Regions from separate parts of the Sodalis ligni genome, predicted to be linked through region 3. Evidence: predicted binding sites of a transcription regulator. Region 3 holds the regulator's gene; each other region holds the start of a gene.

Region 1 (7,453 bases), 1.9 Mb from region 3:
GCAGACGATAATGCAGTTGTCGTTTTTGTCCCGCACCACCTCCATCTCATACTCTTTCCAGCCAATGAGCGACTCATCGATCAGCAGTTCGGTGGTGGGGGAGAGATCGAGGCCGCGTTCGCAGATTTCCTCGAACTCTTCCCGATTGTAGGCAATACCGCCGCCGGAGCCGCCCATGGTAAAGGAAGGGCGGATAATACAGGGGAACCCCACGTCGGCGGCCACCGCCAGCGCTTCTTCCATATTATGGGCAATGCCGGAACGGGCGGTTTCCAGGCCGATTTTTTTCATGGCCTGGTCAAAGCGGCGCCGATCCTCCGCTTTATCAATGGCGTCGGCGGTGGCGCCTATCATGGTGACGCCGAATTCCGCCAGCACCCCTTCACGCTCCAGATCCAGCGCGCAGTTCAGCGCCGTCTGGCCGCCCATGGTGGGCAGTATGGCGTCGGGACGCTCTTTCTCGATGATTTTGCGCACCACTTCCCAGTGTATGGGTTCGATATAGGTGGCATCCGCCATATCGGGGTCGGTCATGATGGTGGCCGGGTTGGAATTCACCAGCACCACCCGGTAACCTTCTTCACGCAGCGCCTTGCAGGCCTGCGCGCCGGAATAATCGAACTCGCACGCCTGGCCGATGACTATCGGGCCGGCACCCAGAATCAGGATACTGGTTAAATCTGTACGTTTTGGCATTGCTTGGCTCCTGATTATTTCGCCTGAGAACGATATGACTTAATCAATTCTATAAAGTGATCGAACAGCGGACCCGCGTCATGGGGGCCGGGGCTGGCCTCCGGGTGCCCCTGGAAGCTGAACGCCGGTTTATCGGTGCGGCAAATGCCCTGCAGCGAACCGTCGAACAGCGAGACATGAGTGACCCGCAGCGTAGGCGGCAGCGACGTTTCATCCACGGCGAAACCATGGTTCTGCGCGGTTATCATTACCCGGTTGGCGTCCAAATCCTTCACCGGATGGTTGCCGCCGTGGTGGCCGAATTTCATTTTCAGGGTCTTGGCGCCGCTGGCCAGCGCCAGCAGCTGATGCCCCAGGCAGATGCCGAACACCGGTATGTCGGTTTCAAGAAAGGTTTTAATGGCGGCGATAGCGTAATCGCAAGGCTCCGGATCGCCGGGACCGTTCGCCAGGAAGATGCCGTCCGGGTTCATTGCCAGGACGTCCGCCGCCGGGGTCTGCGCCGGCACCACCGTCAGGCGGCAGCCGCGATCCACCAGAAGGCGCATGATATTGCGTTTTATGCCGTAATCGTAAGCCACCACATGGAACGGCAGGGAGTCGGCGCAAGCAGGGGCCGGCAGGCCGCCTTCAAGACGCCAGCTGCCCTGGGTCCAGGGATATTGTTCGGTGGTGCTGACTTCCTTTGCCAGATCCATGCCCTTCAGACCCGGGAATTGCCGCGCTTTTTGCAGCGCCAGCCCGGCATCGGGAGCATCGCCTGCGATGATACAGCCGTTTTGCGCCCCTTTTTCCCGCAGCAGCCGGGTCAGCTTACGCGTATCGATATCGGCGATGCCCACTACGTTATTCTTTTTAAGATAGTCAGACAGGGAGCCGGTGCTGCGGAAATTGCTCGCTATCAGCGGCAAGTCCCGGATAACCAGGCCCTCGGCCTGAATGCAGGAGGATTCTTCATCTTCTGGATTGGTGCCGACATTGCCGATATGGGGATAAGTGAGAGTAACGATTTGGCGGGAGTAGGAGGGATCGGTGAGAATTTCTTGATATCCGGTCATCGAGGTGTTGAAGACCACTTCCCCCACTGCCGTACCCTCTGCCCCGATGGCCCGACCGTGGAATTGGGTTCCGTCTTCCAGAACCAATAGCGCTGACTTTATCAAAACACCCTCCAAGGAATATTCAGTCATTGTATTTGCATATTAATTCAGATTTAACGGTCTAAATCAATGCAAAAACACCTTCAAGGTGGATTTTTGGCAAATTGGGCGCATTTTAATGATGCATAGGGCACTTGTCTACCCCGCAACAATAATTCATTCAATTAATCGTCATTTCACCTATTAAGCAGAGCGAACCGGTTAAAAAGCACTGTAAAAGAGCAAAAGTAATCGGTTGCCTGACAAAACAGGGAATATCAATGAAGCATTTTCCCGCCAGGAACGTTTTTGGCGGGAACGCGAAGGTTTTAATGAAAAATACTTCTTAAAAACGCTATTTATAACGATTTTGATGAAAAAAAACAGGTAAGCGTATATTTTTAAAAAATTTTAAAAATGGCCAAATATATCTTATTAAAATCATAGGCATAAAAATACATCATTCGCATATATATTTTTTTCTGTCTATAAATTACCGAGATCGAGCACATCGGCCATATTATAGAGCCCGGCTTTTTTACCATTCAGCCATATCGCCGCGCGAACGGCGCCATTGGCAAAGGTCATGCGGCTGGAAGCCTTATGGCTTATCTCTACCCGCTCGCCGATATCCGCAAACATCGCCGTATGCTCACCCACTATATCACCCGCGCGCACGGTGGCAAAGCCGATGGTATGGGGCTTACGCTCGCCGGTATGGCCCTCGCGGCTGTACACGGCGCAATCCTTCAGCTGGCGTCCCAAGGCTCCGGCAATGGTTTCGCCCATGGCAAGGGCAGTACCGGAGGGGGCATCCACCTTATGGCGGTGATGCGCCTCGATTATTTCGATGTCGCAATACTCACCCATCACCCGGGCGGTCTTTTCAAGCAACTTTAGCATTACGTTCACGCCGACGCTGAAATTAGCGGCAAAAACAACGGGAATATCCCGAGACGCCTGTTGAATGAGGTCTTTTTGCCGCTCATCAAAGCCGGTGGTGCCGATAATCATGCCTTTGCCATGGGTTTGGCAAAAAGCCAGGTATTCCAGGGTGCCTTCGGGGCGGGTAAAATCAATCAATATGTCAAACCGGTCTTTTACCGCGTCCAGGCTATGGCCGACCCTGACATCAATATGACCTAAACCCGCCAGTTCGCCGGCATCGGTACCCATCAGGCTTGAGCCTTCACGCTCAACCGCCGCCCCCAGGCAAGCGGATTGGGATTGTTGCACCGCCTGGATCAATTGCCGGCCCATGCGGCCCCCTGCCCCGACGACGGCTATGCGGATTGGTGTCATATCCATGCTCTCTCTGCTAAGTGAAAAATCAGTGTCAGGTTAACCGGAGGCGCCGGCCGCCGCCAGTTTATTTAACCGGTGATAAGGATAATATGATAAAAAAGGAGGGATATTAGCGGAAATGACTAAGGGTAAAATGAATTTTTATTCATTTGACTGAAGAGCAATGTGTTCAGTGGGAACAATATGCCGGATCGTAGCGAAACGGCAACCCTGCTGTAAATACGTCCCTGTGCGCTCGATCCGCGCGATTATGCCCCTCATCCCTGAGGGGTACCCTTCGGCCAGCCCCTGACGGCGTTTTGGTTCTTGGCGCGGACGGTTTACTCTTCTATCGTCCTGTCCCGCCTGATTAACCCCGAGCGGTTTTTCAGCACAATGGGATAGTCGTCCGGCTTATTCCACAATCTGCACTTTTACCCGCAGTTCTTTCGGCACTTCGAACACGATATTCTCTTCCCGTCCCTGGCGCTCCTCGACATCTACGCCGCCCAAGGCACGTAAACGCTCAATCACCGCCTTCACCAGCACATCCGGTGCAGAGGCCCCGGCGGTCACGCCCACCACCGCCATGCCCCGCAGCCAGCTCTCCTGGATATCCGCGGCGGTATCGATGAGATAGGCCGGCTTACCCGCCCGTTGGGCCAGTTCCGCCAGCCGGTTGGAGTTGGAGGAGTTTCTTGAGCCCACCACCAGCACGATGTCCGCCTCGGACGCCAAGTCTCGCACTGCTTCCTGGCGATTGGTGGTGGCGTAGCAGATATCGTCCTTACGTGGGCCGATGATCTGGGGAAAGCGTCCACGCAGAGCATCGATAACCTCGGAGGTATCGTCGACGGAAAGCGTGGTCTGGGTCATGAACGTGAGATTGGCCTCGTCCTTGACCTGCAGCTTGCGGACATCCGCCGGCGATTCCACCAGATACATGCCGCCCTGCGGATTGCTGTATTGCCCCATGGTGCCTTCCACTTCAGGATGCCCGGCATGGCCGATGAGAATCGCCTCAGTGCCTTTGCGGCTGGCGCGCGCCACCTCCATATGCACCTTGGTCACCAGGGGACAGGTGGCGTCGAATACCGTCAGATCCCGATTCTTCGCCTCGTTGCGCACCGCCTGCGATACGCCGTGGGCGGAAAAAATCAGTATGGAGCCGTCCGGCACTTCATCGATTTGTTCAATGAAGATCGCGCCGCCGGCGCGCAGCGCATCCACCACATAGCGGTTGTGCACTACTTCATGGCGGACATAGATGGGGGCGCCGTAGATTTCCAGCGCCCGCTCCACAATACTGATTGCCCGGTCGACACCGGCGCAGAATCCGCGGGGGTTAGCCAGCAATATGCGCATTTTTATCCTCCTCCTGCTCCGGATCGATAGCCAAGACATCGATATCAAAATAAACCCGGCGGCCGGCCAGCGGATTGTTGAAATCCACCGTGACGGATTCATCCGTCACCGCCAGGACCACCCCAGGCATTTCATTACCGTTCATGGCGGTAAACAGCATGATGGTGCCCGCTTCCGGCACGCCGGTATCCAGAAAATCCCGCGGCGAGAAAAATTGGACCAAATCGGGATTCGAGGGCCCGAACGCCTCTTCGGGACCCAGGGAAAAGGATTTTTTATCCCCCACCCGCAATCCCAGCAGCGCCTGCTCCAACCCCTTCGACAGGCTCTGATCCCCCAGGCGGAACAGCGCCGGTTTATTCTCCCGGCGAGTGGATTCCGCCAGGGTACCGTCCTCAAGCTTGAGATCGAAATGCAACAGCACCGCGCTGTCGGACTGCACCTGTTCGGTCATGATACTCAGCCTTTCTGCTTGGCGGCCCGATCGGAAGGGCGGAAGAACCCTTCCAGCACGATCAATACCGCACCGATACAAATGGCGGAATCCGCCACATTGAACGTCGGCCAGTGCCATTCATTGACATAGACGTCAATAAAGTCAATCACCACGCCGTGCACCAGCCGATCGGACAGGTTGCCCAACGCGCCGCCGATAATCAGGGCATAGGCGCAGTTGGACATCCGTTGCCGATAATCCGACCGGTACATCATAAACAGCAGCGCAATGGCGATAACCAGGGCAATCAGCGCAAACAGCCAGCGCTGCCAGCCGCCTTTATCCGCCAGGAAGCTGAAGGCCGCGCCGAAATTCTGTGCATAGAAAAAATTCACAGAGGGTATGATCGCCATCGTTTCATGCAGCATAAAGTGCGTCATAATCCACTGCTTGGTGCCAAGATCAATGACCAGTACCACTACCGCCAGCCACAGCCAGCGCAATCCGGTTGACATCAGGGGTGTTTTCATCAGACAAACTTACGCTCTTCGCCGGCGCCCGCCACATTGGTGACGCAGCGGCCGCAGATTTCCGGATGTTCGGGGTCGGCGCCGATATCCGTCTCAAAATGCCAACAGCGGGGACACTTCCGGCCCTCGGCATTCGCCAGTGCAATTTTCAGCCCTTTCAGGCCTTCGGCCTGCAGGGCATCATCGCCCGCCGCGCCGTAATCCGCCACTTCCGCCCGGGACGTCAACAGGGCGAAATAGAGCTCCTCTCCCAGGGCGCTCAGGGTCGGCGCCAGGGACTCATCGGCGTACAGGATGACGCTGGCCTCCAGGGAACCGCCGATACGCTTATCGGCACGGGCCTGCTCCAGCACTTTATTCACTTCGCCGCGTACTTTCAGCACCTGCTCCCAGTAAGCATCGTTCATGGTCTCGCCTTCGTCCAGCCCGAACAGGCCGTCATACCACTCTTCAGTAAAGACGTACTGCTGGCGTTTTCCGGGCATAAAGCTCCAGATCTCGTCGGCGGTAAAGGAGAGAATCGGCGCCATCCAGCGCACCAGCGCCTCGGCGATATGGTACAGGGCGGTTTGGCAGCTGCGGCGGGCGATACTGTCTGCCTTGGTGGTGTACTGCCGGTCCTTGATGATATCAAGATAGAAAGAGCCCATTTCCACCGAGCAGAACTGCATCATGCGCTGCACGACGTTATGCAGGTCATAGCTGTCGTAGGCGGCGATAATGTCGGCCTGAGCCGCCTGCGCCCGGCCCACGGCCCAGCGATCCAGCACCACCATATCTTCCGGCTTAACGCTGTGCAGCGCCGGGTCGAAGCCGTTCAGGTTGGCCAGCAGGAAGCGCGCGGTATTACGTATGCGCCGATAGGAATCGGCGGAGCGCTTGAGGATCTCATCCGATACCGCGATTTCACCGGTATAATCGGTGGAAGCGACCCACAAGCGAAGAATATCCGCCCCCAGCTTGTCCATCACCTGCTGCGGACTGACGGTGTTGCCGATGGATTTGGACATTTTACGGCCCTGTCCGTCGACGGTGAAGCCATGGGTCAGCACCTGGCGGTACGGGGCCCTGCCTTTCATGGCGGAGGAGATCATCAGCGATGACATAAACCAGCCGCGGTGCTGATCGGAGCCTTCCAGGTACATGTCCGGCTCGTGGCCGGCGAACTCGGGCCGCACCGCCACCACCGACGAATGGGTGGATCCCGAATCAAACCAGACATCCAGCGTATCGGGCACCTTGACATAGTCGGCCGCCTCGGCCCCCAGCAGCTCCGCCGGATCCAAATCCCACCAGGCCTGGATACCCTGCTGCTCTACCCGTTTCGCCACTTCTTCCATCAATTCCAGGGTGCGCGGATGGAGCTCCTCGGTGTTTTTATGCACGAACAGCGACATCGGCACGCCCCAGGTGCGCTGGCGCGAGATACACCAGTCGGGGCGGTTGGCCACCATATTCTCGATGCGGGCCTGGCCCCAGGTGGGGATCCACTGCACATCCTTGATTTCCTCCAAAGAGCGCTGGCGCAGTCCCTTTTTATCCATGCTGATAAACCACTGCGGCGTGGCGCGGAAGATAATCGGCGTCTTGTGGCGCCAGCAGTGGGGGTAGCTGTGCAGCAGTTTTTCCACATGCACCAGCGCGCCGCGGTCACGCAGCAGCTGCACTATCAAATCGTTGGCCTTGAAGACCTGTACGCCGTCCAGGCCGGGATAGGTCCCGGGCAGGAAGCAGCCGTCCGGCCCTACCGGATTGGAGACTTCCAGACCGTACTGCTGGCCGATAACATAGTCGTCCGGACCGTGGCCGGGGGCGGTATGTACCGCGCCGGTACCGGCGTCAAGCGTCACGTGCTGCCCCAGTATCACCGGCACGTCGAATGCCATGAACGGATGCTGGAAGCGCAGCAGTTCCAGCGCGCTGCCTTTACAACTGCCCAGTACGGTCCAGTGGGTGACGCCGGCCCGCGCCATAACGCTTTCCACCAGGTCGGCGGCCAGGAT
Region 2 (7,453 bases), 1.6 Mb from region 3:
GATTCAAACGTGAAAGATCTCATTGGCAAAACTGCTTTTTTCATGGCTATTAATAAATCGGACTATAATACGGCAAAGCTTTTAATCATAGCGAAAATACTGAACTTGGCCATAAAAACAAAAAGAATAATGTCACCCGTGAATTTGATGAATAAAATAAGCTGGTTCAGATTGCCGTACTACTAAAAGTAGCCTGTATCGGCTATATATTTAAATCGAATCGGAGAGAGCATTTCTCTCACCGGCGGCACCTAAATAGCTTTTCATATTAGCGCTACACTTGCGGGAGATGACATCCCGCCAGCGCTGGCCCTGCACGATGAGAAGTGAAGCATTAATGCGCAAAGCTATTTAGTCAAATGCTTCAGGCCCGATAAAAAGGCCTTTATTGGTCAAGCGACGGCAAGATCACAGCAGCTCTGCCAGCCGTTGCTGCGCCCAATGCAGCCCGCGCTGATACTCCTCTGGCAACTGTGGCGCCAACCGCGTAAGGCTGCGATGCAAAACATCACGGTCGGGATGATTGAGGTTAAGGTGGCCCACCTTACGACCGGGACGCACCTCTTTCTCATACCAGTGCAAATGCACCAGGGCATCCTTAAGCCAGCTTTCGTCGACGCCTGTTCCGATTAGATTCACCATCACCGACGGCGCGTTGACAACCGGTTTTGGCAGCGGTAAATCCAGGATGGCGCGCAAATGCAGCTCGAACTGGCTGATGGAGGCGCCGTTTTGCGTCCAGTGGCCGCTGTTGTGCACCCGCGGCGCCAGCTCGTTAATCAATAAATCATTGCCGAGAATAAAACACTCCATCGCCATCACGCCGACGTAATTCAGTTCATGCATAATGGCCGACAGCATAAGCTCCGCCCGATGCTGCAACGCGGCGTCCGGCTGCGGTAGCGCGACGCTGGCGCGCAGGATGCCGTCCTGATGCAGGTTATGGGTCAGCGGATAAAAAACGCTGCCGCCGTCAAACCCGCGGGCGCCGATTAACGATACCTCGCCGGAGAAGGGGATGCCCTGTTCGACAATACAGCTTCCATAACACTCTTGAGGCAGGTCCGCTTCTTCGCCGGGAGTGAGTCGCCACTGACCGCGTCCGTCATAACCGCCCACGCGGCGTTTGACGATAGCCAAATCACCAAAGGAATTGAACACCTGCGGCCACTGCGCCGCCCCACTGAGCTCTTCCCATGGCGCGGTGGACAGCCCGAGCTGGTCCAGCAATTGTTTTTGCGTCAGGCGGTCAGCCAGACGCGGAAAAATATCCCGGTTAACAAACGCCTTATGGCGCGCCAGCTCCAGGGTCAGCGGCGTTTCGGGCCAGCGTTCGATTTCAGCGGTAATCACGCTTTGCTGGAACGGCACCGATTCAGGCTCCGCCTCCAGACCCACCGGGAATACCTGTATGCCCAGGGGTTCGCCTGCCTGACGCAGCATGCGCCCCAGCTGGCCGTTGCCTAAAACACAAACCGGCTTCATGCATCCTCCCGCGGGTCGGGATGGGCCAGAACCTCATCGGTTTGCGCCTGCCGCCAGGCCGCCAAACGGTCCGACAACGCCTGGTCATGCAAAGCAAGTATCTGTGCCGCCAGCAATGCGGCATTGGCGGCGCCGGCCTTGCCGATGGCCAGGGTGCCCACCGGTATGCCGCGAGGCATCTGCACGATGGAATAAAGGCTGTCCACGCCGCTCAGCGCCGCGCTCTGCACCGGCACCCCCAGCACCGGCAGCAGGGTTTTTGCCGCCAACATGCCCGGCAGGTGGGCCGCGCCCCCCGCCCCGGCGATGATCACCTGGATTCCCGCCGCCGCCGCTCCCTGGGCATATTCAAACAGCTTATCCGGCGTGCGGTGCGCAGAGACGATTTCCGCCTGAAAGGGGACCTGCAGGGAAGTGAGAATGTCCGCGGCGAACTGCATGGTTCCCCAGTCGCTTTTGGATCCCATAACGATGGCGATTTTTGCCAGGGCAGGATTGGCTTGCATGGACGGAATGCTCCTGTGGTTGCGCTAAAACGACCCCCGTCACGCCGGGATGCCGGTAAAAGAGGGCGTAGAGCATATCATGTGTCACGGGCGAGGAAAACGGTTGCGTATCCTGTTAAAGCAGAATTATAGATCACATATATCACCTAACGCGGACCAATGGAAAAGAGGCGCCGATAACATTCCCAGCACCTGTTTCAGACATAGCTGACGTATGGGAGGAAAGAATTTTGCGCCGGCTATCCCTCGAAAGGGAATTCAATCAGTTCGATACTCTCCCGGCTGACCTTGATCATGGAACCCTGATGGTGCCAGGCGCCCAGCACCGCCCGATGGAGCTGGCCCGAGGACAGTTGCTGGATGTGGATGGCCGGGCGGTGGGTATGGCCGTGAATCAGCCAGTCCACTCCATGGCGCTCGGCGACGGCGGCCACCGCCTGCGGGTTGACATCCATGATGTCCGGGGATTTTGCCTGGTTGGCCTGCCGGCTGCCGGCGCGCATCCGATCGGCGATTCGCAGGCGCCAGCGCAGCGGCAGCGCCAGAAATAATCGCTGCAGCCAATGCCGGTTGACGCGTCGCCGGTAACGCTGATAGCGCACATCATCGGTACACAGGGTATCTCCGTGCAAAACAAGGATTCGGCGATCGTATAATTCCAGTCGTTGCTCTTCGGGCAGTATGGTCATGCCGCAGGCATCGGCGAAACGCCGGCCCAGCAGGAAATCACGGTTGCCGTGGATAAAAAAGCACGGGATGCCCTTTTTATGCAGCGCGTGCAACGCCGCGGCGACTTCGCGATGCAGCGGCGCGGGATCGTCGTCCCCAATCCAGGCCTCGAACAGGTCGCCCAGGATATAGAGCGCGTCGGCGTGGATCGCTTGCCGCTGTAAAAAATGCAGAAAACCGGCGGTGATCGCCGGTTCTTTATGACTTAGATGAAGATCCGCAATAAATAAGGTTGCCATTGCAGCAGTGTTTATTCTTCCACCGTCACGCTGGTGATAATGACATCTTCTTTAGGCACATCCTGATGCATGCCGCTGCGGCCGGTGGGGACATTTTTGATTTTATCCACTACATCCAGGCCGTCGGAGACTTCGGCGAAAACGCAATAGCCCCAGCCGTCGGCATTTTCAGAGCGGAAATTCAAAAAGTCATTGTCCACCAGGTTAATGAAAAACTGCGCGGTGGCGGAATGGGGATCGTTGGTCCGCGCCATTGCAAGCGTGCCGCGGTTGTTTTTCAAACCGTTGTTGGCCTCGTTTTTGATGGTCGCCTTGGTGGCTTTTTGCGCCATGCCTGGCTCAAAACCGCCGCCTTGAATCATAAAACCGTTAATGACACGATGGAAAATGGTATTATCATAAAAGCCGCTACGGCAGTAATTCAGGAAATTCTCGACGGTTAACGGTGCCTTGTCGGCGAAAGTATTAATGACGATATCGCCGTGATTAGTGTGGAAAGTGACCATAAATAGTTGTCCTACGAGTCAGAAAAGGAGTTATACCCTATTGATTTCATGTTGCGCCAGGGCGGCAACGTGAAAGATGACGGGTATATTCACTGCCAGGGAAACAGACCGAATTTATAACATAAGTCCGGCGTGGAGTCAGCATACACAGCAGATAACACCGGTTTCTGTTAATATGCCCGGCCAAATCCCCCGCAAAACGGTTGCTTTTCGATCATGGCATAGTCCGTGGCATAGCCCTCCGGGCTCGCTTGGCGCCTGGTCTTGCATTCCCAACGTCTTCAGGGTTCAATACCCCGTTGCATGAACAATCTGTCTAAACCTGTCGGTATGCACACGTACCTGTTACTACCATGGAATGAATGTAGATGCTGAAGATTTTAATACCCTGACCAGACAAAAGAGGAATTCAAACCTATTCATGCCGGAAAAGTCGGTATGTACGTGTGCGGTATCACTGTTTATGACCTTTGTCATATCGGCCACGGCCGGACCTTCGTGGCTTTCGACGTCGTCACCCGCTACCTGCGCTTCAAAGGGTATGAAGTGGATTACGTGCGAAATATCACCGATATCGACGACAAGATTATTCACCGCGCGGCGCAAAATAAAGAAACCATCGATCAACTCACCTCCAGAATGATCGGCGAGATGTATCGGGATTTCGATAAGCTGAATATCGCGCGCCCCGACAGCGAACCCCGCGCCACGTTCCACATGGCGGATATCATCGAAATGGTGGAAACGCTCATCGGCAAGGAGCACGCCTATATCGCCGCCAATGGAGACGTGATGTTTGCCGTGGATACCGATCCGTCCTATGGCGAGCTGTCGCGCCAGGACCTGGAACAGCTTCAGGCCGGCGCGCGGGTGGAAGTGGCCGATGTCAAACGCAACCCCATGGACTTCGTGCTGTGGAAGATGTCCAAGGCCGGCGAACCCAGTTGGCCTTCACCCTGGGGGCAAGGCCGCCCGGGCTGGCATATCGAATGTTCGGCCATGAACTGCAAACAGCTCGGTAATCATTTTGATATTCACGGCGGCGGATCGGATTTGATGTTCCCCCACCATGAAAATGAAATCGCCCAGTCCACCTGTGCCCATGAGGGGCCCTATGTGAACTACTGGATGCATTCCGGCATGGTGATGGTGGACAGGGAAAAGATGTCCAAATCCCTGAATAATTTTTTCACCGTGCGTGATGTGCTGAAATATTATGACGCTGAAACGGTGCGTTATTTCCTGATGTCGGGACATTACCGCAGCCAATTGAACTACAGCGAGGAAAACCTCAAGCAGGCGCGATCCTCCCTCGAACGTCTTTATATCGCCCTGCGCGGAGCCGATCCCCAAACCCCGCCGGCGGGCGGCGAAGCTTTCCTGGCGCAGTTCGTTGCCGCCATGGACGATGATTTCAATACGCCGGAAGCCTACTCGGTACTGTTCGAAATGGCGCGGGAAGTCAATCGCCTCAAGGCGGAGAATCCCCGTGAAGCCGCGGGGCTGGCCGCCGCGTTGCGCCAGTTGGGCCATGTTCTCGGCCTGCTGTCCCAGGACCCGGAACAGTTTCTGCAGCACGGCGCCCAAACCGACGATGACGAAACCGCACAGATTGAAGCCCTGATTAAACAGCGTAATGATGCCCGCAAAGAGAAAAACTGGGCCCTGGCGGACCAGGCGCGAAAACAGCTCACCGACATGGGTATCGTACTGGAAGACAGTGCTCAGGGCACTATCTGGCGCCGCGGCTAGAAAGGCGAACGAAAACGCGCCAGAAGGCCCAAGCCGGCCGCGATCGGCCGCCATTGCGCAACGGCCTTCTAAGGCGTTGGTCAATGGTATGGACCCGTTGGGAGGTATTATTTCACTATTGCAGGAGGGGTAGGGGAATATGCCGAAGGATACGCGGTCCGGGGAGAGGGCAAGTGTCTGATCCCCGGATTGCCTGCCTGGCGTTGATTGAATCCAACCGGGCGGAAAGTAGCGCCGTCCTGCCGGCAGTTCTCGTTAATAAGCAGGTTTATTCAACGATCTTCACCACCTGGCCGAGAAATTCCACCTGCTGATTGATCACAACCTTACACCGCTTGCGGGTCTCCATTACCCCGTCTACTTTCACCTGTTGGCCGTTGATGGCGGTTTTCGCCGCCGCGCCGCTGTGGCACCATCCCTGGAATTTTAATAAATCGCACAAAGCAATGTGCGGGTGGCCTGCTAGAGAAAAGGTTTCCATCGTATTCCGCCGTTATGATGCTGTATCGTGAAATTCTTCACATGCCTGCAAGGTATTTTGAATCAAGGTGGCCACCGTCATCGGGCCGACGCCGCCGGGTACCGGCGTAATATAGGATGCCCGCTGCGCGGCGACGGCAAAATCCACATCCCCGACCAGCTTGCCGTTATCCAGCCGGTTAACGCCCACGTCCAGCACCACCGCCCCCGGTTTTATCCATTCTCCGGCAATCAGGCCGGGTTTACCCACCGCCACCACCAGGATATCGGCATACGCGAGATGCCGCTGCAAGTCCTTGGTGAAACGATGGGTCACCGTTACCGTACAGCCGGCCAGCAGTAGTTCCATGCTCATGGGACGGCCGACGATATTGGACGCGCCCACCACCACGGCGTTGACGCCGAAGGTTTCAATGTTGTAATGCTCCAGCAGGGTAATGATGCCCCGTGGCGTGCAGGGACGCAGCAGCGGCGCGCGCTGGCACAAACGTCCGACGTTATAGGGATGGAAACCGTCCACATCCTTATCCGGCCGGATGCGTTCCAATACATTGATATTATCCATGCCCGCCGGCAGCGGCAACTGCACCAGAATACCGTCGATCTGTCCGTCATCGTTCAGCCGGTCGATAAGCGACAGCAGTTCAGCTTCGCTGACGGTGGAAGGTAAATTGTAGGAGCGCGAGACAAAACCGACATCCTCACAGGCTTTGCGTTTATTGGCGACATAAATCTGAGATGCGGGGTTTTCCCCCACCAGCACCACCGCCAACCCTGGCGCGCGTTTACCCGTGACCAGCCGCTGCTTTACCCGTGCGGCAACGTCATTCCTGACCTGTTGAGCAATCGATTTGCCATCAATGAGTTTTGCTACCATCAGAATCGCTAGTCCATCTGTTTAACGTGCCGAGATGGGCTATTTTGGCAGAAGCGCGGCCCGCTGTCAGGCACTGAATGCGATCAGGCTGTTTATCATGCGAGCAGTCGGCAGAAAAGCCATTGACTCGACCTGCCCGCTACGTATAATCCAAACCGCATTATCCCGCATCTTCGCAGTCGGGCGCCCTTAGCTCAGTTGGATAGAGCAACGGCCTTCTAAGCCGTAGGTCACTGGTTCGAATCCAGTAGGGCGTACCATTTCCAATCAACGGACTATGCTGACTTTAGTCTCGCTTCTTTATCGCCTTGCGCCGTTGGTGCGTTGTTACCGCCTTATATTGCATCCGGTTTATAGGATATATATGTTGAATGGTTAAGTGCCAAGCTGGCACATGCGTTTTAACTCATAGCTATAATGAAATAATTATCTTAACTGATAAATCGTCTTGGTCTGGAGCGCGGGCAATCAGTCGTTCCGATTTAACGGTGGAGTTCATTTAAGGTTATCACTCAAAACGATCCGATGTCCCAGAATAGCAAATAAAAAATGCCCGCTACGTTTTAAGCGGGCAAAAGGCTGTCTTAAACAATGAAATTGGCTTCATGGGTGAAGCCAATGGCACGATACCAAAATAAAGATCAGGTTTTGTAGTGAAATCGTTCGGAGTTGCAACAAATAGCGGCGTGGAGGTCATTAAAATTGGCACGCTAAAAAAGCCCGCATACGCGGGCAACAAGTATACACACAACAAAAGGCAAGGAGATGAGGGTTGTTGATGTAATAAGTATGTCCGTTCTAATGTATGGTTATGTCATGGCTGAGTAAGTCTTTCTGAGAAGATGTAAAATGCGATGAGAGAAAAGAGCCCGCTTGTTA
Region 3 (7,453 bases):
ACAAGGAGTTGATGAAATATGTGCTGTACAAAGGCTATATCGGTATCGACGGCATCAGCCTGACCATCGGAGAGGTTGCCGCGGATAAATTTTGCGTCCATTTGATTCCCGAAACCCTCACCAGGACAACACTTGGCAAGAAACGCCTGGGAAACCGGGTGAATATTGAAATCGATCCGCAAACCCAGGCGGTTGTGGACACCGTTGAACGGGTCTTGGCGCAGCGGGAGGCCGCACTGGCCGTCGCTGCCGGACACGAAGTGAAAATGAGGTAAAACGCTATATCCCGACAGTGGGGATAGGGACGCTTTATTGCCCGTCCAGGGCAATAAAGCGTTGGAGCGGAAAGTCCAAAAGAACGTACCGCAATGAACGCTTAGCGGGGCACACGAATCCCGCCTTCAACCCCTTGCGGGCTGAACAATACCTGCCATAAATGGATGTTACGGGCGCGAAAAGCGCCGGCACAGGCATTCAGGTAGTAGCAGAACATCCGAAAGAACCGATCCGAATAATTTCCTGATAACGTCGGCCAGGCGGCGAGAAAACGTTCATACCAGGCCATCAGCGTTTTGTCATAATCGGCACCGAAATTATGCCAGTCCTCCATAACAAAATGCTTCTCGCTGGCCCGTGCGATGTGCTGCACGGAAGGGAGGCAGCCATTGGGGAAGATGTACTTGTCGATCCAGGGGTCCACGTTCATATCGGTCTGGTTGGAGCCGATGGTATGGAGCAGGAAAAGGCCGTCGCGTTTCAGGTTGCGATCAATTACGTCGAAATAGGTGGCGTAATTTTTCGGACCTACGTGCTCAAACATGCCTACCGAAACGATACGGTCGAATTGCACGTTGAGGTCGCGGTAATCCTGCAGAGAGATAGTGACGTCCAAACCTTCGCAGCGATCCTGCGCCAGTTTCTGCTGTTCAGCGGAGATAGTCACCCCCTGAACCGAAACACCGTAGTTCTTGGCCGCATAAGCGGCAAGCCCGCCCCAGCCGCAGCCCACATCCAGCAGCGTCATGCCCGGTCTCAACTGCAGCTTTTCGCAGATCATCCTAAGCTTGTCCTGCTGCGCTTCCTCCAGGGTGGTGGCCTTGTTCCAATAGCCGCACGAATACTGCATATAGGGATCCAGCATCAGGCTGAACAGATCATTACCGAGGTCATAATGCTCTTTGCCGACAATCCAAGCCCGTTTTTTAGACTGAAGATTCATGAGCCGCGCGGCGGCAACGCGCATAACATCCTTGAAATGCCGGGGAAGCTTATTTTCCAAACCGGCTCTTAAAACGCGCTGAAAAAAGATATCCAGTCGCTCGCATTCCCACCAGCCGTCCATGTAACTTTCACCCAACCCCAATGACCCGTCCTCTAGCACGCGTTTAAAAATTCCGGGTTCTTGACATGAATATCAAACGGCCTTGCTCCGTTGATCTTTACACCTGCCTCAGCAAGCATTTCATGGATGATTCGATACCAAGCATTATCATGAAAGCTCAGGTCTTCAACACACGAGGAACTCATAGCTTCTCCATCACCTTTCTTCTGTTATAACCCCGTCAGGAAAAGCGTAGCCGATACCTGCGGGCTTTTATAATCATCCACGGGTATCCGTGGTGTCGGATGTACCACAATAAACAGAGGAATATAAAAACACCAATAGACTGTTTGTCAGACGGGCGCTTCATAAATAGGATGACGCCATGTAAAAACACGACATTCTTTTAAAGCAAAATTATTAGACAACTCGTTATATTTGTTAACGATATTGAGTATAAGCCTGCATTCCGGTTTAGACAATAGCTGACAGAATAATGTATTTCACAGATAAGTTAATGATTTCCTATCGGAACAATAACTCATCAGGCACATTCGGCGGTATGAAATATATTATTACATTCGGGAGCGAATCACCTTTGATAAGGGGCTCAGGAGGCCGTGTGCCGCCCTTCAGGAGCGAAACGGGCCGTCGGCCACCGAACGGCGTACAATCAGGGCGGGATGCACTTCGATAATCCTGGCGTTTTCCCGTTTGCTGGTGATACGGTCCAGCAGCATGGTCAGCGCGGCCTCGCCCAGCTCTTCTTTGGGCTGATGAATGGTAGTCAATGACGGGGTAAAAAAGCACGAATTGCGCACATTATCATAACCGATAATTGAGATGTCATCGGGAACCTTCATGCCCATTTCATCAATGGCGCACATTGCACCCATGGCCATGATATCACCGCCGCAAAATACCGCCGTGGGCCTTTGCGGCCTGGACAGAATGAGTTTCATGGCCTGATAGCCGGATTCCGGTTCGAAATCCCCCTGCACAATCCATTGATGGGGAATGGCGATGCCGGCTTCCTCCAGGGCCCGCAGGTAGCCGCGATGACGTCCGCCCCCGGTATTACGCGCCAGTTGGCCGGGTATGGCGCCGATATCGCGATGCCCCCGGGAAAGCAGATAGCGGGTCGCCATGTAACCTCCGGCGAAGGCATTGTCGATAATGGTATCGGTGAAATCCCGGCGAGCTTCGCCCCAATCCATGACCACCATGGGGATATGGCGATACTCTTCCAGCATATTCAGCAACGGTTCGGGATATTCGGCGCACATCACCAGCAACCCGTCCACCCGTTTTTGCGCCAGCATCGCCAGATAGGCGCCCTGTTTGTTCAGATCGTTATGGGAGTTGCACAGCACAAGGGTATATCCCCGCACAAAACAGTGGTGCTCAATCGACTCGATAATTTCCGCGAAGTAGGGCGCTTCGCTTGAGCTGGCCAGCAGGCCGATGGATTTTGTGCGGTTGATCTTAAGGCTGCGCGCCACGTCGCTGGGGGAATAGTGCAGCTGCCCGATGGCCTCCAAAACGGCGATCTTGGTCTCTTGCGCCACAAATCGCGTCTTATTGATGACATGTGACACCGTGGTGGTGGATACCCCGGCGCGTTTCGCCACGTCTTTAATGGTTGCCATGCGTGTAGAACTCCTGTACGCCGAAATAAATAAACCGCCAATTTTCCTTGATTCGGCACTAAAGTGAAAGCGATAAAGATAAATATGCTCGGGAGTTGCTGCCCGGCAAGCTTTTTTAATCGGGTTATGCGACACTGCTTACAACCTACGGGTGTAAAGATATCCCGTTCAGCGACAGGTGTAGTGATAAGGAGAAGTGATGAGCAGCGATTTCAAATTGTCATTAATGACCACGGTATTTTCCTTGCTGGTGATCATTGCGTTCAGCTTTACCGCGGTAATGAATTAAGGCGCCCAGGCGCCTTTTTTTCCTTTCAGCGAATGGTTTTCGGCGTCACGACCCGGCGGGCGCCGACATAGTGATCCGCCCAATAATCTTCATTCAGATAGCTGATGCGGATATCGCGGCCGGTGCGGGGGGATTCGATAAACCGTCCGTTGCCCAAATAAACGCCCACATGATCCGCCGCGCCGCGGTTGGTGATATGGAAGAAAACCAAATCGCCGCTTTCCAGATCGTCTTTCTTCACCGGCGCCGCATCGCGTAAATGGAACATTTCATTGGCGGTACGGGGCATATGAATCCGTACCACGTCCTTATAAGCATAATAGATCAGGCCGCTGCAATCGAACCCGGTATTGGGTGACATGCCGCCCCAGCGATAAGGCTTGCCCATCTGGGACATCAGCTTGTTCATCGCCGTCAATTTGGCATGTTGATAGCGTTTTTTGTGGCTGTCGCTCATGATGATGGGTTGGTCGTTGGCAATGAGATCGAGCGTGGCGCTTTCTTTCATCCGATGCCTGCCGTAACCCTTTTTGTAGCCTTTTTTCGGCGGGGTAAAATTGGCTATTTTTTTTTCGGGGGGGATTGGGTGCAATTTTTTAACGTGGTTTTTTTCGACGGCCGGCTCTTTCGCTTTGGCGACGGGTATGGAATGTAATTTTTTATTGCTGCTTTTTTCAGCAACGAGCTCTTTTGGTTTGTCTGTGCTATGACGGGTGATTTTCTGCTCGGTCACCGGTTTGCTTTTTTTGGTTATCTTCAACACCTCTTTAAGAGGTTTTCGTTTGCGTCGGTCACCTGTTTTAGCCGTACTGGACTGTGATTTTCGCTGGTCGGCATTGATACCGGCATTGGGCGCGGCATGCGCCAAATTGAAAAATAACTGAGTAAAAGCAACACAAAAGCGTAAAGCATAAACGCATGATTAACGCTATCCTCTGTGGCCCCAAAGAGGGGTTATAAATGCCTCAAAGGAATTTAAGCTATTTACCCCTACTTTGCATCATGAATTATCATCATATTGTGAATAAACGTGAACGACTGCATATTTGTTGCATTCATCGGCATAATTTGGCGCAAAATTCAACAGTTTTCAATTGTTAAAAAGAGTTTGGCATCCATGCCCCGGCGCCGGGTAAAAGGCCGCCTTTGGTGTTATCCTTTATTAAGGTGCTGCGCATCTTTGTCCGTGCGGGCTATGGCGGGCAAAAAAACGTTTATCTATTTATACGGTAATCGTTAGAATAGTGATTCTGAGCATAATCCCGCCCAGAGCAGATAAGGCCAGCTTATGGCTTGAGGAAGCGAGACAATGACGACGATTGAAAAAATTCAGCAGCAAATTGCTGAAAACCCGATTCTTCTTTATATGAAGGGCTCTCCGAAATTGCCTGGTTGCGGTTTTTCCGCGCAAGCGGTACAGGCGCTTTCCGCCTGCGGCGAGCGTTTCGCTTATGTGGATGTCCTGCAGAATCCGGATATTCGGGCCGAACTGCCGAAATTCGCCAATTGGCCGACCTTCCCGCAATTATGGGTGGATGGTGAATTGATTGGCGGTTGCGATATCATTCTTGAAATGTATCAGCACGGCGAGCTACAGCCGCTTATCAAAGAAACCGCGGTGAAATACGGTTCTCAGGAAGATCAGCCGTCCAATTGAGTCAGTGAGGGCTTCTAGCCTGAGCGTTCAGAAAAGATAAAAGCCAATCCTATCGCTGGGATTGGCTTTGATTTTATGGTCAAAACAAACATGCTCTCCCGCTTTTCGGCCATCTCCGTGATTTGATTTAATCAGTTTCGCCGCTGCTATCGTCGCCGAGCGGCGGTACCGGCCAACCCCCGAGACGCTTCCAGCGATTCACCAGTTCGCAAAACAGCTCGGCGGTCCGCTCGGTATCGTACAGGGCCGAATGGGCCTGGCGGCTGTCGAATTCAATTCCTCCGGCGGCGCAGGCTTTCGCCAATACGGTCTGCCCAAGCACCAGTCCGCTCAGCGCCGCGGTGTCGAAGGTGGCAAAAGGATGAAACGGGTTGCGTTTGAGATTGGCGCGTTCCGCCGCCGCCATCAGGAAACCATGATCAAAACCTGCGTTATGGGCCACGATTACCGCACGGTTGCAGCCTTGATCCTTTATGCCTTTGCGCACCATCTTGAAGATTTCATGCAGCGCATCGTATTCGCTTACCGCACCGCGTAAAGGATTGGACGGATCGATGCCGTTAAACGCCAGCGCCTCCGGCTGTAACAGGGATCCGGGGAAAGGTTCGACATGAAAATGCAACGTTTGGTCCGGCACGAGCCAGCCTTCTACATCCATGTTCAATGTCACGGCGGCAATTTCGAGCAAGGCGTCGGTAGCGGCGTTAAAGCCTGCGGATTCTACATCAATGACAACCGGATAAAAGCCGCGGAAACGGCCGCGAAGGGAATTTACATCGTCTATTTCAGCCATGCCTGTTCTTACTATTTAGAAATACAGCCCGCATTATGGCAAATTTTGTTCCGGTATGCATGGCGAATCCATTTTCATTGGCTGCCCGCAATGGAATAGTGCGGTGATTAAACGGAAAATGGAAAGATAATCCTGAATAGGGACCCCTGTCTTGGGTCCCGTCCGTTACGATGTAACTTTAAGCATTCGCGGATTTATGATGTGCGGCGCATTACCGACCGCCACCGCCCGGCCGTGGCCAATATGTCAGTGCCCGAGGCCCAGGCCGGCGTGACGCTGCTCGATCAATTCTATTTTATAACCGTCGGGATCTTCGATAAAGGCGATGATGGTCGTGCCGCCTTTCACCGGTCCGGCTTCACGGGTAACCGTGCCCCCGGCCTGGCGGATGCGTTCGCAGGTAGCGGCGACATTATCTACGCCCAGGGCGATATGGCCATAGGCGCTGCCGAGATCGTAGCTGTCGACTCCCCAGTTATAGGTTAATTCAATAACTGCGCCTTCGGTTTCTTCGGTATAGCCGACAAACGCCAGCGTGTATTTATATTCAGTGTTCTCACTGGTGCGCAATAGGCGCATTTCGAGTATTTTAGTATAGAAATCAATAGATCTTTGTAAATTTCCAACTCGTAGCATGGTATGTAGCAGGCGCATAATATCCTCTTGGGATCATGACGGTGTAATGTCCGCCGCAGAAAAGGTAGTCGCCAGTATAGACCGTGGGACGGCGGTTTTACAGTATGTCGGACGGGCGGGCGAGGGCAAAAAATCTTGCCAGTTGGGTAAATAACGTCTTCAATGAAAGTAAATAAGGAGGGCCTGTGCCGGAACAGCTTGAGTTTTTCACCATACCCAGTCCCTGTCGCGGTATCTGCCAGTCGGACGCCCGCGGCTACTGTATTGGCTGTTTCCGTTCCCGGCAAGAGCGCTTTGACTGGATGGGGATGAATGACAACCAGAAAAAGGAGGTACTGCGTTTATGCCGCCAGCGTTATTTGCGCCTGGCGCGGGCCGCTAAAACGGCGGAGTCTCTTGGGGACGACCCGGATCAACCCAGCCTGTTTTGACGCTGAGGTGAGTATTGATGAGATATTAGTGGTACTGATTAATATTATTTTACGAACTAATTAGTAGCTACTTATATATTAAAATTACATTATTACCCTGAATACATGAAATATTGATATTTGTTATGTCTTCATTTAACTTAAATTAACAATAAATCACGCTCAATGACAATAATAGTGTTACAGTTATGAATAATCCGCTTGGCATATGATCTGCCTCAATATGAAAGGGTTAAGGTAGTCGCAAAGAGGAACGGATTATTGAACGTTTCCAGAGATTACCCTACACCAGGTGGGAAAATGCGAAGGAAGGAGAGTGAATTCATCCGATTCACCGGATGTTTCGAAAACATATGCGCTCTTCGGTAACATCCATTTTATCAAAGGAATAACATGCATATTACATCCATCTCAACTTAAGTTTCGCCATATTTATATATATATTTGTATTTTGCCATTCCACCCATTAGAATGGATGGGAATCCAGGGAACAAGCTTAATCAGCTTAATTATAAGGAGAGAGAATTGGAATCGCCATTAGGATCTGATTTGGCGCGACTTGTTCGTGTTTGGCGCGCACTGATTGACCATCGCTTAAAACCTTTAGAGCTTACACAAACGCATTGGATCACGCTGCATAATATTTGCCAATTGCCCCCTGAGCAGTCGCAAATTCA
Region 4 (7,453 bases), 920 kb from region 3:
CGTCGCTCCCCGACGCCTGGGCCTGGGCCGTAATGGATATGGTGGCGCAGGTGAAATTTCTTACCCTGTTCGCCCTGCTGTTCGGCGCCGGGCTGCATATGCTGCTGCCGCGCGGCAACCGCTGGATAACCTCGCGGTTGCTCTGGCTGATGGGTTTTGGTTTTATCCACGGGGTTTTTTTCTGGGACGGCGATATTTTATTGGATTACGGACTGGTGGGCCTGCTTTGCCTGGGGGTGATACGCCGCATGCCCAATCCGAGAATGCTGTTTATAACCGGCGCGGCGCTCTATCTGTTCGGACTCATTATTCTGCTGCTGCTTCAGTGGCTGGTGGCGGATGCGCCGCCGGGACGCTTTTGGCAGCCCGATATCGCCGATCGGATTTATGAATATTACTGGCAGACCACCGGCGGTCCCGAGGCCTGGCGGGTGCGCCTGGGACTGCTGCATGACAGCCTGAGTTCGCTGGGCATGCAGTACGGCTGGCTGCTGGCCGGGTCGATGCTGATGGGGGCCGCGCTGATGCGCTGCGGCTGGTTGTCCGGCGAGATGCCTCTTGCCCATTACCGCAAAGCGGCCGGGTTGTTGATTGTTGCGGGCATCATCATCAACCTGCCGGGCGTACTGCTGCAATGGCATGTGCACTGGGCCTTTCGCTGGAGCGCGTTTGCGCTGCAGATCCCGCGGGAATTGAGCGCGCCTTTTCAAGCGCTGGGATATGTGGCGCTATGCTACGGCTGGTGGCCGGCCCTCTCCCGCCTGGGCATCGGCCGTTGGCTGAGTAATGTCGGACGCATGGCGCTGAGCAATTATCTGTTGCAAACCTTGTTGTGTACCTTGCTATTTAACCGGTTCGGTCTGTTTATGACCTTTGGCCGGGCCGATTTGCTGTTATTTGTACCGGCCGTCTGGTTGGTGAATATTATTTTCTCCACCCTGTGGCTGCGGATATTCAGGCAAGGACCAATGGAGTGGTTATGGCGTAAGCTCACGCGTTTGACCGGCGGCGGGCTTAAGGTTCAATTAATGTAGCAATGCTACTCTTTGACTAATTTTTTTCAGTATGGCAGAAGATAGAAAAGCACATGTCGCTACACTCAGCTAAGGCCTTTCCACGACCGGTTGTTCATCCTTGGATCTTCAATATAATTATTGCAATAATAATTACTTTTTTTCAAAATATTATTTTCTTTAAAAAAATCTTAGGGCTGGTGGATATATCGCAGCTGAACAACCTGCTGTTTTTCCTCAGTATGCCGGTTACCCTGCTGTTTGCGCTGAATTTTATTTTCAGCTTTCTGCTGCTGCCCTATATTCGTAAGCCAATCATTATATTAATTTTTATCAGCGACGCGCTGGCGCAGTACTTTATGCTTAGCTATGGCGTTTTAATCGATCGCGGCATGGTGCAGAATGTCCTCGATACCACGCCGATGGAAAGTTTTTCGCTATTATCGCCGCAGCTGATTTATCATTTTTGGTGCTCGGCGTGTTACCGTCCTTGGTTATTCTTTGGATCAAAGTCAAGCCCGTCTTGTTTTCCTGGCACACCGCGGGTTTTTATTTTCTGAACATACTGCTCTCTTTGTGCGTTATCGCACTGGTGGCCACGTTCTTTTATAAAGACTACGCATCATTGATGCGGAATAATCCGCAGCTAATTAAAAATCTGGTGCCCAGCGACATGGCGGTTGGCGGTTATTCTTATTATAAACATGACTACATTAAAAATATGCCGTTCGTGCAAATCGGTTTGGACGCGCATAAAACGGTGCCCGTTAATGACAATCAGAAAAAAAACCTGCTGATTGTGGTGGTGGGGGAGACCTCCCGGGGGCAGGATTTCTCCCTGGGAGGATATGACAAGCTCACCAATCCCCGACTGGCCCGGGATAACGTGGTTTATTTCCCCAATACCAGTTCTTGCGGCACCGCCACGGCGGTCTCGGTTCCCTGCATGTTCTCCAACATGACGCGGGCGCATTTTGACGACGATACCGCGGCCCATGAAGATAATGTGCTGGATATTCTGCAGCGCGCGCACGTCAATATTTTATGGCGTGAAAACGACGGCGGCTGTAAATATGTCTGCAACCGCGTCGCCACCGAAGATTTGTCGAAGTGGAAGGATCTGCCGCAGTTTTGCAGCGATGGGGTATGCCTGGACGAGGCGCTGCTCCATAATCTTGATGCTTATATCAATGAGCAAAATAATGATACCGTCATCGTCCTGCATACCATGGGCAGCCACGGCCCCTCCTATTATCAGCGTTATCAGGCCGCCCAGGCGGCTTTTTCACCTACCTGCGATACAAATGAGATACAAAAATGTTCAAATCAGGCGCTGGTGAACACTTATGACAATACAATCGTCTATATTGATTACCTGTTGGACAAGAGCATAAAGCTGTTACAGGCCCATCAGGACAAATTCAATACCGCCCTGGTGTATTTATCCGATCACGGAGAATCTCTGGGTGAAAACGGGCTGTTTTTGCACGGTATGCCTTATGCCGTGGCGCCGGCGCAGCAGACCCACATCCCGATGCTGTTATGGATGTCGCCCTCTTTTGTCCAGGCGCAGGGTATCGAGGATGATTGCTTGAGAAGCCGGGCTAAACAGCAGGCGTACTCCCAGGACAATCTTTTTGCCACCCTGCTCGGACTCATGAATGTGGGTACCAAACTCTATCAGCCGGCCCTGGATATCGTGCAACCCTGCAGGATGACGCAATCATGAAAATTCTGATCATCGAAGACGACAGGTTTCTGCAGGAGGGTCTGCAGCTGGCGCTGCAACAGGAAGGCTATGCCAGCGATTGCGCGGGCAGCATGCGCGAAGCGGAAAACCTGATGGAAACCGCCCCCTATAGCCTGGTAATCCTTGATTTAGGCTTGCCGGACGGGGATGGCATGTCGCTGTTGGTGAAATGGCGAAAAAAAGGCAACGACGTACCGGTATTGATTCTTACCGCCCGGGACGGTCTGGATCAGCGGGTCAGCGGGCTGAATTTCGGCGCGGACGATTATCTTATCAAACCCTTTGCCCTGGCCGAATTATTGGCGCGGGCGCGGGCGGTTATCCGGCGTCACCAGGGCGTAAGCAACAATTATATTTGCGTGGATAATATTTCGCTGGATTTAAACAGTCATGAGGTTACCGTCAACGGCAGCCCCATCGATATCACGCCGAAGGAGTTCGCCATCCTCTCCCGCCTGATGCTGCGCGCCGGGCACCGCATCCACCGGGAAATACTTCATCAGGACCTGTATAACTGGGACGACGATCCCTCATCCAATTCCCTGGAAGTCCATATCCACAACCTGCGGCAAAAGATTGGCAAAGACAGGATCCGCACTCTGCGCGGTTTCGGTTATCTGCTTATCAAGGAAAACGGTGAAAACACGTGACGCCTTCCTCCGCGCCCCCGCTTATCAGCATGCGCTGGCGGTTAATTGTGGTACTGGGCATTATTTTATTATGCTGCCAGTTTATTACCGTCATCTGGCTGTGGCACGAAAGCAAAGAACAGATTGATCTGCTGGTGAACCGCACGCTGGCGGAAAGTGTGCGCAACGATCACGTCAACCAGGAGATCCGCGAGGCTATTGCCGCATTAAGCGTGCCGGCGCTGATGATGATCATCGTCACCCTGCTGTTTTGTTTTCAGGCGGTGAGCTGGATAACATTGCCCCTTTCCCGCTTGCAGAATGCGTTGCAAAAGCGCGGCGCCGAGAATTTCGAACCGCTGCCGGAACAAAGCAACATCAAAGAAGTCATTGCCGTCACCCGCAGTCTTAATCAGCTGCTCGCGAGGCTCAACGACACGCTGCAGCAGGACCGCCAATTCACCTCCGATGTGGCCCATGAGCTGCGAACGCCCCTGGCCGGTATCCGGCTGCACCTGGAATTGCAGGAAAAACAGGCCGCCGTCGATAACCAGCCGCTGATTGAGCGGGTAGACAATATGTCCTATACCGTGGAGCAGTTGTTGATGCTGGCCCGTATCCGGCATGATTTTACTTCCGGCCATTACCAGACGGTGAAACTGATGGCGGATGTAATCGCGCCGCAGCGGGAGGAACTGGAGGAAATGGCGCGGCTGCACCGGCAAACCCTGTGCTGGATCCTGCCGGAAGAAGAAATCCTGCTGCAGGGCAATGCGATACTTATACGCCTGCTGCTGCGCAATCTGGTGGAAAATGCCCACCGTTACGGCCCGCAAGAGAGCCAAATCGATATCCGGCTGGCGCGCAACGAAGATGGCAGCATTCTGCTGGAAGTGATTGATCAGGGACAGGGGATTGATCCTGCCAAGGCCGTGGAGCTGACGAAAAAATTCGTCCGCATGGATCAGCGCTTTAACGGTATCGGTCTGGGCTTAAGCATCGTGACGCGCATTGCCCAACTGCACAACGGCAAATTTGAACTGGTCAATCGGCAGGATATCCCGGGCACCATCGCCCGCCTGCTGCTGCCGGAGTCCCTCTGACCTCTCGCTTCTTCATCCCCTTTTAGCCGCCTTGGCTGACTTGGCACAGCAACTGTTTCCTTCCGGATATCTTCCCGTTTGCTCATAAACGCTCGCGGCGACGCCTCTTTTTTCCCCGATAAAAGCGATTCCGTTTTTCTTATGTAAGCGCTTTCGGTCCTGTGAGCTGTTTCACGCTGCGGCGGCAAGAAAACGGTTAGGATAGCGCCTTATGTTTCAGACCTGTGACGGCAATGGGTAACACCACCGGTGCCTGAACAAAACGTGCTTCACCCGTTTGGTCAAATATTATCCTGGGCGGACGTCATAAATAACAGGGGATGACATGATCACCATACGTGATGTGGCGCGGTTGGCCGGAGTCTCGGTGGCGACCGTTTCACGAGTATTAAATGACAGCGCCATCGCCAGCAAGGAAGCCCGTGACCGGGTGATGAAGGCGGTGAATGAGTTGGGCTATCGTCCCAATGCCAACGCGCAGGCGCTGGCCACGCAAAGCAGCGACACCATCGGCGTGGTGGTGATGGATGTGTCCGATCCCTTTTTCGGCGCGCTGGTAAAGGCGGTGGATACGGTGGCGCAGCGCCATAAAAAGAATGTGCTGATCAGCAACAGCTATCACCAGGCGGAAAAAGAGCGGCACGCCATTGAGGTTCTGATTCGCCAGCGCTGCAGCGCGCTGGTGGTGCATGCCAAAATCCTCTCCGACGAGGAATTGATTCCTTTCATGGAGCGGGAGCCGGGCATGGTGCTGATAAACCGGATCATTCCGGGCTATGAACACCGCTGTGTCGGGCTGGATAACGTCAGCGGCGCCCTGATGGCCAGCCGGACATTGATAAAACAGGGGCATCGGCAGATTGGCTATATCGGCTCCAATCATCCCATAGAAGATGAGGCGCAGCGGCACCAGGGCTATTTGCAAGTGATGCAGGAAGAGGGCATTACGCCGCCGCAAAGCTGGCAGGTGCTGGCCTCGCCGGATTTGCAGGGAGGAGAAGCGGCCATGGTGGAGCTGCTCGGCCGTAATCAACAATTGACGGCGGTGTTTGTCTATAACGACGCCATGGCGGTGGGGGCGCTGGCCACCCTGCGGGAAAACGGCATTGCGGTGCCGAATCAATTCTCGGTGGTGGGATTCGGCGATACCCCCATTTCCCGTTATTCCAGCCCGCACCTCCCCACCATACGGTACCCGATTTTCGCCATGGCGGTGGCGGCCACCGAATTGGCGCTGCAAGGTACCGCCGGGCTGCTGGATCCCAAGCAGACCCATCTGTTTATGCCGACGGTGGTTCGCCGCCATTCGGTGGCTCCGCTGCGAAATGTGGCGGCGATCACTTCCTCATCACAAGATGAGATGTAACCGTTTTCAAAGTGTGAGAATATTCACAGTTTATTAACATTTATCCCTTTATGCTAGCCATGTTTTACGCCTGACATGGACAAAACACTTGTCCAGCCGGACCCTGAAAATTTTACCCCGGCCTTTGCTCTCTTTGCTGGCATTACCGGTGTATGAGTATTTGGAAATTGTTCTACCCAAAACGTAACCTTACAAATTTCCGGAGAATCTAATGAATAAAAAGGCTTTTGTTCTTACCGCCGTGGCCGCCGGACTGTTATTTTCAGTCGTGGCGCGGGCTGCCGACACCCGTATCGGGGTAACTATTTATAAATACGATGACAACTTTATGTCGGAGGTTCGTAAAGCCCTGGAGAAAGACGCCAAAGAGAGCACCGGCGTTCAGCTGTTGATGAATGACTCCCAAAACGACCAGTCCAAACAAAACGACCAGGTAGACGTGCTGATTGCCAAAGGCGTTAAAGCGCTGGCAATAAACCTGGTTGACCCGGCCGCTGCGCCGGTGATTATTTCCAAAGCCCGCGGCGCCGGTATTCCGGTGGTATTTTATAATAAGGAACCGAGCCGCAAAGATCTCGACAGCTATGACAAAGCGTATTATGTCGGCACCGACTCCAAAGAGTCCGGTATTATCCAGGGCGAACTGATCGCCAAGCATTGGCGCGCCAACCCGCAATGGGACTTGAATAAAGACGGCACCATCCAGTACGTTCTGCTAAAAGGCGAACCGGGACATCCCGATGCTGAAGCCCGCACCACCTATGTGGTCAAAACCCTTAATGAGCAGGAAAAGCTGAAAACCCAGCAGTTGCAGCTGGATACCGCCATGTGGGATACCGCGCAGGCCAAGGATAAAACCGATGCCTGGCTGTCCGGCCCCAATGCCGACAAGATTGAAGTGATTATCGCTAATAACGATGCCATGGCCATGGGTGCGGTTGAAGCATTAAAAGCCCATAGCAAAACGGCTATCCCGGTCTTTGGCGTGGACGCCCTCCCTGAAGCTCTGGCATTGGTTAAATCCGGCGCCATGGCGGGTACTGTGCTGAACGACGCCAACAACCAGGCAAGAGCCACCTTCGATTTGGCGAAGAACCTGGCGGCGGGCAAACCGGCCGCCGACGGCACCAAATGGAAACTGGAAGATAAAATCGTCCGTATCCCTTATGTAGGCGTCGACAAAGATAACTTAACGCAATTCACCAAGAAATAGTCTGACTCCCCGGCGTCATTCCGCGCCGGGGATTTTATCTGTATCAAATTTAGCCGGGTATTATCGTGGCCGACATTACGACCGAACAGCCCCGTGAGTGGCTGCTGGAAATGACCAATATCAGTAAGTCATTCCCTGGCGTCAAAGCATTGGATAATGTGAACCTGAAAGTTCACTCGCATTCCGTTCATGCATTAATGGGAGAAAACGGTGCGGGAAAATCCACTTTATTAAAGTGCCTATTTGGTATTTACAGCAAAGATTCCGGAACAATTGTCTTTCAAGGGCAGGAAGTCAATTTCAAGAATTCCAAGGAGGCGCTGGAGCATGGCGTTTCCATGGTGCACCAGGAACTGAACCTGGTATTGCAACGCACCGT

What was found. Region 3 encodes PurR, which represses purine synthesis genes. Its sites were predicted from a motif close to CANGCAAACGTTTGCNTG; they were not measured.
Region 1: the regulator PurR is predicted to act here: its motif matches at 2,081-2,098, upstream of carA (glutamine-hydrolyzing carbamoyl-phosphate synthase small subunit).
Region 2: the regulator PurR is predicted to act here: its motif matches at 2,084-2,101, upstream of purE (5-(carboxyamino)imidazole ribonucleotide mutase).
Region 4: the regulator PurR is predicted to act here: its motif matches at 4,681-4,698, upstream of galS (HTH-type transcriptional regulator GalS).

What each region holds. Positions count from the first base shown of each region.
Region 1 is NZ_CP075169.1:5,007,738-5,015,190, forward strand. Features, by position in the region: gene carB (carbamoyl-phosphate synthase large subunit) at 1-696, opposite strand, end outside; gene carA (glutamine-hydrolyzing carbamoyl-phosphate synthase small subunit) at 711-1,859, opposite strand; gene dapB (4-hydroxy-tetrahydrodipicolinate reductase) at 2,322-3,143, opposite strand; gene ispH (4-hydroxy-3-methylbut-2-enyl diphosphate reductase) at 3,534-4,484, opposite strand; gene fkpB (FKBP-type peptidyl-prolyl cis-trans isomerase) at 4,465-4,938, opposite strand; gene lspA (signal peptidase II) at 4,944-5,450, opposite strand; gene ileS (isoleucine--tRNA ligase) at 5,450-7,453, opposite strand, start outside.
Region 2 is NZ_CP075169.1:1,518,073-1,525,525, forward strand. Features, by position in the region: gene GTU79_RS07080 (ankyrin repeat domain-containing protein) at 1-186, shown strand, start outside; gene purK (5-(carboxyamino)imidazole ribonucleotide synthase) at 409-1,485, opposite strand; gene purE (5-(carboxyamino)imidazole ribonucleotide mutase) at 1,482-1,991, opposite strand; gene GTU79_RS07095 (UDP-2,3-diacylglucosamine diphosphatase) at 2,231-2,959, opposite strand; gene ppiB (peptidylprolyl isomerase B) at 2,971-3,465, opposite strand; partial or broken gene cysS (cysteine--tRNA ligase) at 3,824-5,217, shown strand; gene ybcJ (ribosome-associated protein YbcJ) at 5,486-5,698, opposite strand; gene folD (bifunctional methylenetetrahydrofolate dehydrogenase/methenyltetrahydrofolate cyclohydrolase FolD) at 5,711-6,574, opposite strand; tRNA gene GTU79_RS07120 (tRNA-Arg) at 6,758-6,834, shown strand.
Region 3 is NZ_CP075169.1:3,090,949-3,098,401, forward strand. Features, by position in the region: partial or broken gene GTU79_RS14340 (riboflavin synthase subunit alpha) at 1-275, shown strand, start outside; partial or broken gene cfa (cyclopropane fatty acyl phospholipid synthase) at 377-1,527, opposite strand; gene purR (HTH-type transcriptional repressor PurR) at 1,954-2,970, opposite strand; gene cydH (cytochrome bd-I oxidase subunit CydH) at 3,170-3,259, shown strand; gene GTU79_RS30395 (C40 family peptidase) at 3,285-4,127, opposite strand; gene GTU79_RS14365 (Grx4 family monothiol glutaredoxin) at 4,569-4,916, shown strand; gene rnt (ribonuclease T) at 5,044-5,709, opposite strand; gene gloA (lactoylglutathione lyase) at 5,956-6,363, opposite strand; gene GTU79_RS14380 (DUF1289 domain-containing protein) at 6,531-6,776, shown strand; gene slyA (transcriptional regulator SlyA) at 7,302-7,453, shown strand, end outside.
Region 4 is NZ_CP075169.1:4,009,692-4,017,144, reverse strand. Features, by position in the region: gene yeiB (DUF418 domain-containing protein YeiB) at 1-1,034, shown strand, start outside; partial or broken gene eptA (phosphoethanolamine transferase EptA) at 1,088-2,742, shown strand; gene pmrA (two-component system response regulator PmrA) at 2,739-3,413, shown strand; gene pmrB (two-component system sensor histidine kinase PmrB) at 3,443-4,495, shown strand; gene galS (HTH-type transcriptional regulator GalS) at 4,821-5,861, shown strand; gene mglB (galactose/glucose ABC transporter substrate-binding protein MglB) at 6,073-7,074, shown strand; gene mglA (galactose/methyl galactoside ABC transporter ATP-binding protein MglA) at 7,185-7,453, shown strand, end outside.